Regions from separate parts of the Paenibacillus sp. J23TS9 genome, predicted to be linked through region 3. Evidence: predicted binding sites of a transcription regulator. Region 3 holds the regulator's gene; each other region holds the start of a gene.
The links. Region 3 encodes LexA, which represses DNA repair genes until DNA is damaged. Its sites were predicted from a motif close to CGAACATATGTTCG; they were not measured.
Positions count from the first base shown of each region.

Region 1: KJS65_RS02255 (YhjD family protein) is a predicted target of LexA. The motif match lies at 1,904-1,917, and genes of this name have one in related genera.
Region 2: recA (recombinase RecA) is a predicted target of LexA. The motif match lies at 1,526-1,539, and genes of this name have one in related genera.

Region 1 covers NZ_BOSG01000001.1:471,331-474,584, forward strand. The annotation lists gene KJS65_RS02245 (nucleotide sugar dehydrogenase) at 1-482, shown strand, start outside; gene KJS65_RS02250 (hypothetical protein) at 502-1,422, shown strand; gene KJS65_RS02255 (YhjD family protein) at 1,477-1,869, opposite strand; gene KJS65_RS02260 (Crp/Fnr family transcriptional regulator) at 2,064-2,561, shown strand; gene KJS65_RS02265 (VOC family protein) at 2,563-2,949, shown strand; gene hxlA (3-hexulose-6-phosphate synthase) at 3,158-3,254, shown strand, end outside.
Region 2 covers NZ_BOSG01000001.1:2,540,563-2,543,816, reverse strand. The annotation lists gene KJS65_RS11945 (competence/damage-inducible protein A) at 115-1,401, shown strand; gene recA (recombinase RecA) at 1,609-2,670, shown strand; gene KJS65_RS11935 (regulatory protein RecX) at 2,754-3,254, shown strand, end outside.
Region 3 covers NZ_BOSG01000001.1:1,027,219-1,030,472, forward strand. The annotation lists gene KJS65_RS05035 (response regulator transcription factor) at 1-94, shown strand, start outside; gene KJS65_RS05040 (serine hydrolase domain-containing protein) at 283-1,329, shown strand; gene lexA (transcriptional repressor LexA) at 1,401-2,027, opposite strand; gene yneA (cell division suppressor protein YneA) at 2,332-2,712, shown strand; gene KJS65_RS05055 (DUF896 domain-containing protein) at 2,812-3,006, shown strand; gene KJS65_RS05060 (hypothetical protein) at 3,040-3,254, shown strand, end outside.

The DNA.
Region 1 (3,254 bases), 560 kb from region 3:
GTAAATTTATTGAGCTGGCGCAGTCCACCAATGACAATATGCCATATTACGTAATTAACAAAACATCCACCATTTTGAATGAATATGCCAAGTCCATCAAAAAATCATCCATTCTGGTGCTGGGTATGGCATATAAGCCAGACATCAGCGATTTGCGCGAGTCTCCGGCGCTTGAGGTATATGAACTGTACAAAGAGAACGGAGCCAATGTTGAATACTATGATCCGCATGCTGTCAGCTTCCGTGACAAGCATGGGGAGACCGTTCACAGCGTAGCCTATGATCTGGCGAAGTTCAAGACCTATGATTGCATTGTTCTGACCACAAACCACAGTGGACTGGATTACGGCGAGATCGCAGCCATGGGCGTACCGATTTTGGATACACGTAATGCGTTCAGCAGCTTCAACGAGCCGCATATTTATAAAATCGGACATTCGGTTCAGCATATTGAAGAGCCAAACATGGCATTGATTGTATAAAACCAAAAGGAGGGGAAGGATGGGAGCGTTATTGGCAAAAGCAAAAGCGAAACCTAGCATCGTCCTGGTCGTCTGCTGCCTGCTGCTCCTGCCCTTCCTGTTTAAATCATCTTCCATGGAAGAACAAAAAGCGACCTGGCTGTGGGATGCCTCATTGATTGAAAATCCGGGAACGGTTCTTGACTTCTGCAAGGAGCAGGGAGTTAACGTTATTTTCCTGCAGATACAAAAAAATGTGGAAGCGGAGCAGTACAGGAAGTTCATCAGCGAAGCCCATCAGGAGGATATTTCAGTCCACGCACTGGATGGAAAGCCGCAATGGGCGTATCAGGAACAGCAAACGGAAGCGGATCAATTTATGGACTGGGTTCTTGATTATAACCGTAAGGCATCGCCGGAGGAACGCTTTGCTGGAATTCAGCTTGATGTCGAACCCTATCAGCTGAAGCGGTGGGAGCGTGACCAGACCGGCGTGGTAAATGAATGGAGCCGCAATATGGAGGAATGGACAAATAAAGGCCGAAATGGCGGGCTCTATATGAGTGCAGCTGTGCCGTTCTGGCTGGGGAAAATTGAAGCCGATGACAGCAGCGGCAGTTTGAGCCGCTGGATGCTGGGCCGGTTTGATGCCTTGGCCGTCATGTCATACCGTGACAGTGGTCAAAAAATGGTCGATTTGTCCAAGGAAATGCTGAATGAAGCTGACCAGCTGGGGAAATCCGTCTGGATCGGCATGGAGCTGGGAGATACGAAGGAAGGAGATCATGTGAGCTTCTTCGGCAAATCTCTTCCCGTCATGGAGGAAGAGATGAAGCAGGTATACCGGCTCGGCGATTCCTATTCTTCCTTTGCGGGACTGGCAGTGCATCACTATGAAGCCTGGCATGAAAAAATAGCTTCGGCAGATCCGAAGCAGGAGCAAAGCAGCATGAGAAACTGACATCAGGACAAATGGCAAAGGCGCATTCTATGAGCATTCATAGGATGCGCCTTTTTAATTGTCATCATCCGAGGTCAGACTGATTCCCAGGTAAACGCAAAGCTCGGAAGCCGTCTCCGCTTTTACATAGGACCACAGCATGAAAAACCGCCGCTGATAACCCCGGCATAAATACAGAGCTTCAATGCCTTTCGTATTGCGGTTTTCCTCATACACCCGAATACCGCGGTTTCGCATATCCTTCCGGATGGCTGTGAGCCGGTAAATGACTCTGTTTTGCACACCGGATAGCCCGCGGATATAGACATCAGGCAGCTTCAGGGCAAGGGTACCCAGCGTGCGGATATCCCGCTCCAGTACATCCAGCAGGATAACATGCAGCAGATAGGTTTTGACCAGCAGCGTGTCTTCTTCGGCCGGGGCAGGGGGAAGGGATGATGCTTTCATGGGAGCACTTCCTTGACTACAGGAATAAGAATACAGAACGTATGTTCTATTTATATTCATGTTACGTGAAAAGTATGTATGATAGCAAGGGCTAAATCACTGGAAATGATGCCTGATCTTTCTGGTATAATAAATATGTAATTGGCAGCCCGAGCCAACAGCATTTTATATCAGTATCGGGGGGAGGATATCATATGATATTGCATAAAGGGGAAATATTATTCCACCAGGGTGACGGCGGAGAATATTTATACCAGATCAAGAGTGGGCTTTTTAAAGTCACGCGTCTTCACGAAAATGGAAATATGGTACTTTTTAATATATTGTATGCCGGGGAAACGGTGCCGCATCATTCGCTGATTACCCCCAAGGAAGCTCATGGAACGGCGATAGCCCTGATGCGAAGCGAAGTAGAGAGAATTCCGGCTGAAGAGTGGTACCGCGATGTGAGAGAGAGTCCGGAGAAGGCGCTTGAAATCGCGCTCCTGCTTCAGGAGAAGGTTCGTTTTATGCAAAAAAGGCTGGATCATCTGACGGTAGGGACACCCGCAGAGCGTCTTGAGCTTTTGTCCGAGTGGCTGGATGATTATTCGCATGGCGTTCATTTTACCGAGCTGTTGACACAGGAGGAGATTGGTCAATTGATCGGAGTGCGGCGAGAAACTATAAACCGCTTGCTGAGGGGGCATTAATATGTTGCATCATGTGGAGCTCAATGTATCGGATTTGCGGCGCAGCCGGGAGTTCTGGGAATGGTTTCTGAGCTGGCTTGGCTATGATATTTTCCAGGAATGGGAGCATGGGTTCAGCTTCAAGCAGGGGGAGACCTACCTGGTATTTGTGCAGACGGAAGAACGATTTAAGGACGCTACATACCACCGGAAGGCAACTGGACTCAATCATTTGGCTTTTCATGCAGAGTCGAGCAGTCAGATCGATGAGATGGCCAACATACTTAAGCAAAAAGGCATACCAGTCTTGTATGAGGATAAATATCCTTATGCTGGCGGCCCGGAGCATTATGCAGTGTTTTTTGAGGATCCGGACCGGATCAAGGTGGAGCTTGCCTGCGGGGTCTAGGGGCTTGCCGGGTCGAATTACATCTGAATATCGATAAGCGGTAGTGGGGGTCCCGTCAGGGATCCCTTTTTTATGCCAATCAGGGTCCAATAGTATCGTCCAGGTAACTTCCTTACTAAATAGTGCCTACTTACGAAAAAGAAAATTAGTATTTAAAATGAGGGTGTGGTTGATGACCAAATAGATGAATGAGGAGAGAAATAATCATATGGAACTTCAATTGGCACTCGATCTTGTAGATATCCCAGGCGCAAAAGAAATCGTAAATGAGGTAGCAGAATATATAGATATCGTCGAAATTGGAA
Region 2 (3,254 bases), 1.5 Mb from region 3:
ATAGGGCTATCCTATTGCTTTTTCTTTCCACTACGGTTACTTGGTTGTACCCGGCCTGAAATGTGTTAATGATAGATAGACAGTAGATGCGCATAATTTAGGAGGAATGACAGCATGAAAGCGGAAATCATCGCAGTGGGAACTGAACTGCTGCTTGGGCAAATTCTGAATACGAACGCACAGTATTTATCCCAGGAGCTCGCGGAAATGGGGATTGATGTATATTTTCAAACGGTTGTCGGCGACAATGCGCAGCGCCTTCAGCATGCCATTGAGCATGCCGCTCAGCGGGCGGATATTTTAATTCTGACGGGTGGTATTGGTCCAACTCAGGATGATCTGACCAAAGATGCCCTTGCGGCAGCTCTGGGTCGTTCTCTTCACATTGACCGTATTGCCATGGATCATGTGGAGAAGTTCTTTGTCAACCGCGGAATTGACATGACTGAAAATAATCGGCGCCAGGCGCTTGTGATTGATGGGAGCACGCCGCTTCCGAATGAAACGGGATTGGCTGTAGGGATTGCGATTGCACAGGATGACAAGTTTTATATCGTGCTGCCGGGCCCTCCGAAGGAAATGAAGCCGATGTTTGACGGTCAGGCTAAGCTGTGGCTACTGCAGCATGCCCTGACAAACGAAATGCCGATCTACTCCAAAATGCTGAAGTTTGCGGGAATCGGTGAATCTCTGCTGGAGGATAAGCTCCTTGATCTGATCCAGGCTCAGAGCGATCCAACGATTGCGCCTTACGCAAAAGAAGGTGAGGTATCGGTTCGCATATCGACGAAAGCCGGGAGCGAACGGGAGGCGATGGAGAAGCTTGAGAAGCTGGAGTCGCAAATTCAGAAACGCCTTCCTAAGCATATGTATGCAAGCTCAGATGTGCCGATTGAGAAAATGATCGTAGACATTATGGCGGACCGCGGGATCACACTCAGCGCGGCTGAGAGCTGCACAGGCGGGCTGCTGATGGAAAGCATCACTTCTATACCGGGAAGCGCAACGATGTTTCTTGGCGGGATTGTGTGCTACTCCAATCAAATGAAAGAGAAGCTCCTGCATGTGCCGCATGCGCTGCTTGAAGGTGAAGATGCGCCGGGAGCCGTAAGTCATGAAGTGGCTCAAGTGCTTGCCGAGCATGTCAGAATGATTACAGACAGTGATTTTGGTCTTTCGGTAACAGGGGTGGCAGGTCCGGCGTATTCTGAACGCAAGCCTGTCGGACTGGTATATGTCGGACTCGCGGAACGCGGGAAGCAGACGGAGGTCTTTGAGCTTCGATTCAACGGGAATCGTGAAACGATCCGAATCCGCACCGTCAAAACCCTCCTCCATCATTTGTGGCTCAGATTGATTACGCATGAGCCTGAATCCTCATCAGGGGAAGTTGTACAATAGCTCTGCAAAGAGGTATAATATATTTATACGGAAGAACCGTGCAAATTTGAATTTTGCTGCGGTTCTTTTCCATTCCCGGGTACTGCGGTGAAATGCCGGAAGGAGATTGATCGGGATAAAAAAACGAATGTATGTTCGAAAAAATGCTTGGCAAACGTTCCAAAACAAGGTATGATATGATTATAAACGGTGAAGGATGTGAGTTTATTGTCAGATCGTCGTGCTGCGCTGGAAATAGCGCTTCGTCAGATAGAGAAACAATTCGGTAAAGGTTCAATTATGAAGCTGGGTGAGTCAACTCACATGCAGGTGGAAGTAATTCCCAGTGGTTCCTTGGCTTTGGATATAGCATTAGGTATTGGCGGTCTTCCAAGAGGCCGTGTTGTTGAAATATACGGACCGGAATCATCCGGTAAAACGACAGTGGCTCTTCATGCCATTGCTGAAGTTCAGAAGACAGGCGGACAAGCCGCATTTATAGATGCGGAGCATGCGCTTGACCCGCTTTATGCAAGCAAGCTTGGTGTGAATATCGACGAACTGCTGCTTTCCCAGCCGGATACGGGTGAACAGGCGCTGGAAATCGCCGAAGCGCTGGTACGCAGTGGAGCTGTAGATATTGTGGTTGTGGACTCGGTAGCTGCACTCGTTCCGAAAGCTGAAATTGAAGGCGAAATGGGCGATTCCCACGTGGGTCTTCAAGCACGTCTGATGTCTCAGGCACTGCGTAAGCTGTCCGGTGCAATTGCGAAATCGAAGACGATTGCAATCTTTATCAACCAGCTTCGTGAGAAGGTGGGGGTAATGTTCGGTAACCCGGAAACAACACCTGGCGGCCGTGCCTTGAAATTCTATTCCTCCGTGCGTCTTGATGTACGCCGCATTGAGAGTATCAAGATGGGCAATGATGTCGTGGGTAACCGTACACGGATCAAGGTTGTAAAGAACAAGGTTGCGCCTCCTTTCAAACAGGCCGAAATTGATATTATGTATGGAGAGGGCATCTCCAAACAAGGCAGCATTATCGATATCGGTACGGAACTGGATATCGTGAATAAGAGCGGTGCTTGGTATTCCTATGAAGGCGAACGCCTGGGTCAGGGCCGTGAAAATGCCAAGCAGTTTTTGAAAGAAAATACGCAAATTTCCGATGTTATTGAGAATAAAATTCGGGAAGCAAGTAATCTTACGACTACAGTTCCTTCTCCTACATCCAGTGAGCTGGCAGAAGAAGAGAAGGAAGAGCAGGATCTTCTGGAGCTTGAATAAACGTTAGCCTATTTAGAAGGCGTCCTGGGAACCTATCCAGGGCGCCTTTTTCATTAAAAATACAATGGTCAGGGTGTGAGATCATGCAGGAAGAAGATTTGCACGGGGAGCAGGAAATGTCGGAAGTCTCTAGTTTCCCTGATGATATAGACCTGATAATCACCGTTCTGGAACGCCAGCCGAAGCAGAGGGGACGTTATCTGATTTCTTTTGGTGAATACGTTCTTTCAGTACATGAAGATGTGATGATAAAGTACCGGATGCTGAAAGGCAATGTTTTTACAAAACAGGAGCTTGAAGAAATTGTTCTGGCTGATGAGAAGCAGCGGGCGTACGTACAGGCGCTTAAGTATCTGGAAAGAAAGCAGCGTACACGCAAGGAGCTGGAGGACCGTCTGCGGCAAAAGGAGCTTTCCCAAACCGTCATTGAACAAGCACTTCAACGCCTGCAGCAGGAGGGACTGATCAATGACGAGCTGTACGCGAAGCAGTGGGCTGTACAGCGGGTTTCAAGCCAGCGGAAGGGGAAAGCCTGGGTTAGACAGGAGCTGCGTCAGAAGGGCGTCGACAAGGCGCTGATCAGT
Region 3 (3,254 bases):
CACACAGGTATTCCGCAAGCGCATGAATGTTACACCGACAGAATACCGGCAGCGTATGGCGTCGGAATCCAGCATGAGCCGAGCATGCCATTAGAAACAGCAAAACAAATCGGATGTGTGTCTATTTATTAAAGCTCTGTCATTTCAATGTGACAGGGCTTTTTTGCATGCATTAAAACAGTGAAGATGTGATTATAATGCCGCTTATTGATAAATAGGAACAAATGTTCTATAATTGATTTATGAGGTACATCGAGCGTGATAGAATGGAGGCATTTCAATTTGAAAAAGGATATTCGGAATATCGCCGAACGGATGAGGGAGAGCAATATACCCGGACTAAGCATCGCTTTTATCAGCGAGGGGAAGCTGAGCCATCATGAATGTTGGGGAGAGGTGGAAGCGGGAAGCGGGGATCCTATTCAATCTAATACGCTGTTTAATGCTTGCTCCATCAGTAAATTTGCTGCGAGTATACTCGCGCTTCAATTGGTTGAGGAGGGGCTTCTAAGTCTGGATGAAGATGTGGGCAACTTCCTGATTTCATGGAATATCCCCGAACATCCAAGTTTTAATTCACGAACGGTTACTCTTCGCAGACTCCTCTGCCATCAGGCGGGGTTCGCTGACCCCCAAGGAGGCTTTGGTCAGTATATTCACGAATACGGTTCTCCGGACATGGCTAAGCTGCTTCGAGGTATGACTTACTACTGCCAAAAGCCGATTGAATTGATGGCAGAGCCGGGCAGTCAATTTATTTACTCGGATACGGGTTTTTGCATTATCCAGCTGATGATCGAGGATGTGACTGGGGAGTCCTTTGATAAGCTTCTTCAAGAAAAGTTATTTGAACCGTTACATATGAACAACAGTATCATTGTTACATCCCAGTCGGAGATCCGGATGGGTTCAGCGGTTGGACATAATAAGCATGGAGTACGTCTGAAGGAATCTCATCCCATATACCCGTATCCGGCAGCAGCCGGGCTGTGGACAACGCCTGCGGATCTGGCCTTGTTAGTTGAGGAATTCCTTTCTTCACTTCAGGGAAATAGCAGGCTTGGCATCTCTGCTGAAACAGCTGACGAAATGATCAAACCCCAAGGCTGTTTCAAGTGGACGGGTCTTGGTGTATTTCTGGAATCCCCTGATGGTGAGCTCGAAGTTTCGTCTCTTGGCTGGGGAGCAGGATATCAGTGTATGCTGATTACGTATCCGAAGATAGGCAGAGGAGCGGTCTTGATGATGAACGCAGATCCGGGAGTGCATCAGACCCAAAGTCTGCTTGGACATCTAGCAAGTTTGTGGCAGCAAGGGCAGTTAATTTGAGAGTAATAAAAAGCCCTTGTTCTCTTCGAAAGAACAAGGGCTTGTACATATGAACGGCATAAATTACTTCATTAATGAATATCCCGGAACAACCCGACAACCTTGCCAAGGATCGTCACATGATTCAGCCTTAGCGGCGTATAGGACGGATTCTCTGGCTGTAGACGAATGTGATCCTTCTCTTTATAGAAAGTCTTGACTGTAGCTTCATCCTCGTCGGTCATCGCAACAACAATGTCTCCGTTATCTGCGGTCTGCTGCTGACGCACAATGACATAGTCGCCATTATGGATGCCTGCCTCGATCATACTATCTCCCATTACTGAAAGCATGAATACTTTCTCATCCCCGACAAAATGCTGGGGAAGAGGGAAATAATCCTCAATATTCTCTGTTGCGGTAATAGGTACACCGGCTGTAACCTTACCAACCACAGGAACTCTTGCAATCGTATGTGTGAACAGGTTACTGCTCTCGGACTCTTCCTGACCCAGAATCTCAATGGCGCGAGGTTTCGTAGGGTCTCTACGGATTAAGCCCTTCTTCTCAAGTCTGTCCAGATGACCATGAACAGTTGAGCTCGAAGCCAGTCCTACGGCTTCACCGATCTCACGAACGGAAGGCGGATAACCCTTGGCCCGGACTTCATTTCTGATAAATTCCAATATCGCTTGCTGCCGGCTAGATATCTTCGACATTCCCCATCAACCCCATTAGTAACGTTTGGTAAAATTATAACATAGAACTACCGTTCGTACAAACACAAGTTCTAAAATCAGGAATTCAAAATTTGATGCCATCTCTCCGAATCTAAAATATGGATGAGCGAAAGGATTTCAGTCTAAATACTGCAGTTTCAGGGCCGCTATTCGGACACGAGCGATACTCAAATAAATAGGAACAATAGTTCTGGGAACAATCGTTCGAAAAAAGTATTGAACAAAACATGTGTTCGTGTTATATTGGTTTTATACAAGAACAAATGTTTGGAGGAATCTTATTATGTTAAGACACACTACATATCAGAGTATTTATAATAATGACTTTATTGAAACTGCAAGCAGCGGTATAAAGACTACGGAACGTTTTCAAGCAATACAAGCCATGTTCTCACGCCGCCTGCTATTCAAGCTTTTGTTGGCTGCTGTAATTATTATCGCTGGTTGTACGGGCATGGTAAGAGTATTTGCTGGTTCTCCCCAGGATGAGATTCCGATGGAGCAGGTGGTTGTTTCCCAGGGAGACACGCTTTGGGGAATCGCTGTGGAATACAAACCGAAGGACATGGATACACGCGCTTTTATTCGTATTATTAAGGAAACGAACCATTTAAAGACCAGTGGAATTGAAGCCGGAGACGTTCTATCTCTTCCTTTATATTAATAGTTTTTATACCAGAAGAGCTTGGAAAGGTTCATACCTTGACAAGCTCTTTTTCTCATGGCAAAGTTAGGTATGAATTGAATAATGGAGGAGTAGTGTATGGATATCGACAGCTTAGTTGAGCGGATTAACGAGCTTGCCCGTAAGCAGAAGGAAACGGGTCTGACAAAGGAAGAAACAGAGGAACGTGCTAAACTGCGCGAACAATACCTCCAGAACGTCCGCCGCAATTTTAAATCCCAATTGGAATCCATCGAATGGGTCGAGGACCAGCAGGACGGTAAGCGCAAGTAAAATACATGACAAGATGGTTAAGGGGGAACAACTATGTCCCGTTCCTGGGAAAGAATGGTTCAGAAAAACACATCTCATTTAAACAAGCAGCGCAAGAAGGATGGAAAACCTTCAATCTATGCTTCGAAAGGATCTGCAACAGCGGATATTTTCAGAGGCCGGAATTTCGTTCTTCCGGTAACATTAGTTGCACTGGCCGCTATATATGTGCTTCTGGGAATGGCTAGTCAGCAGCAGGCGATGAGCAC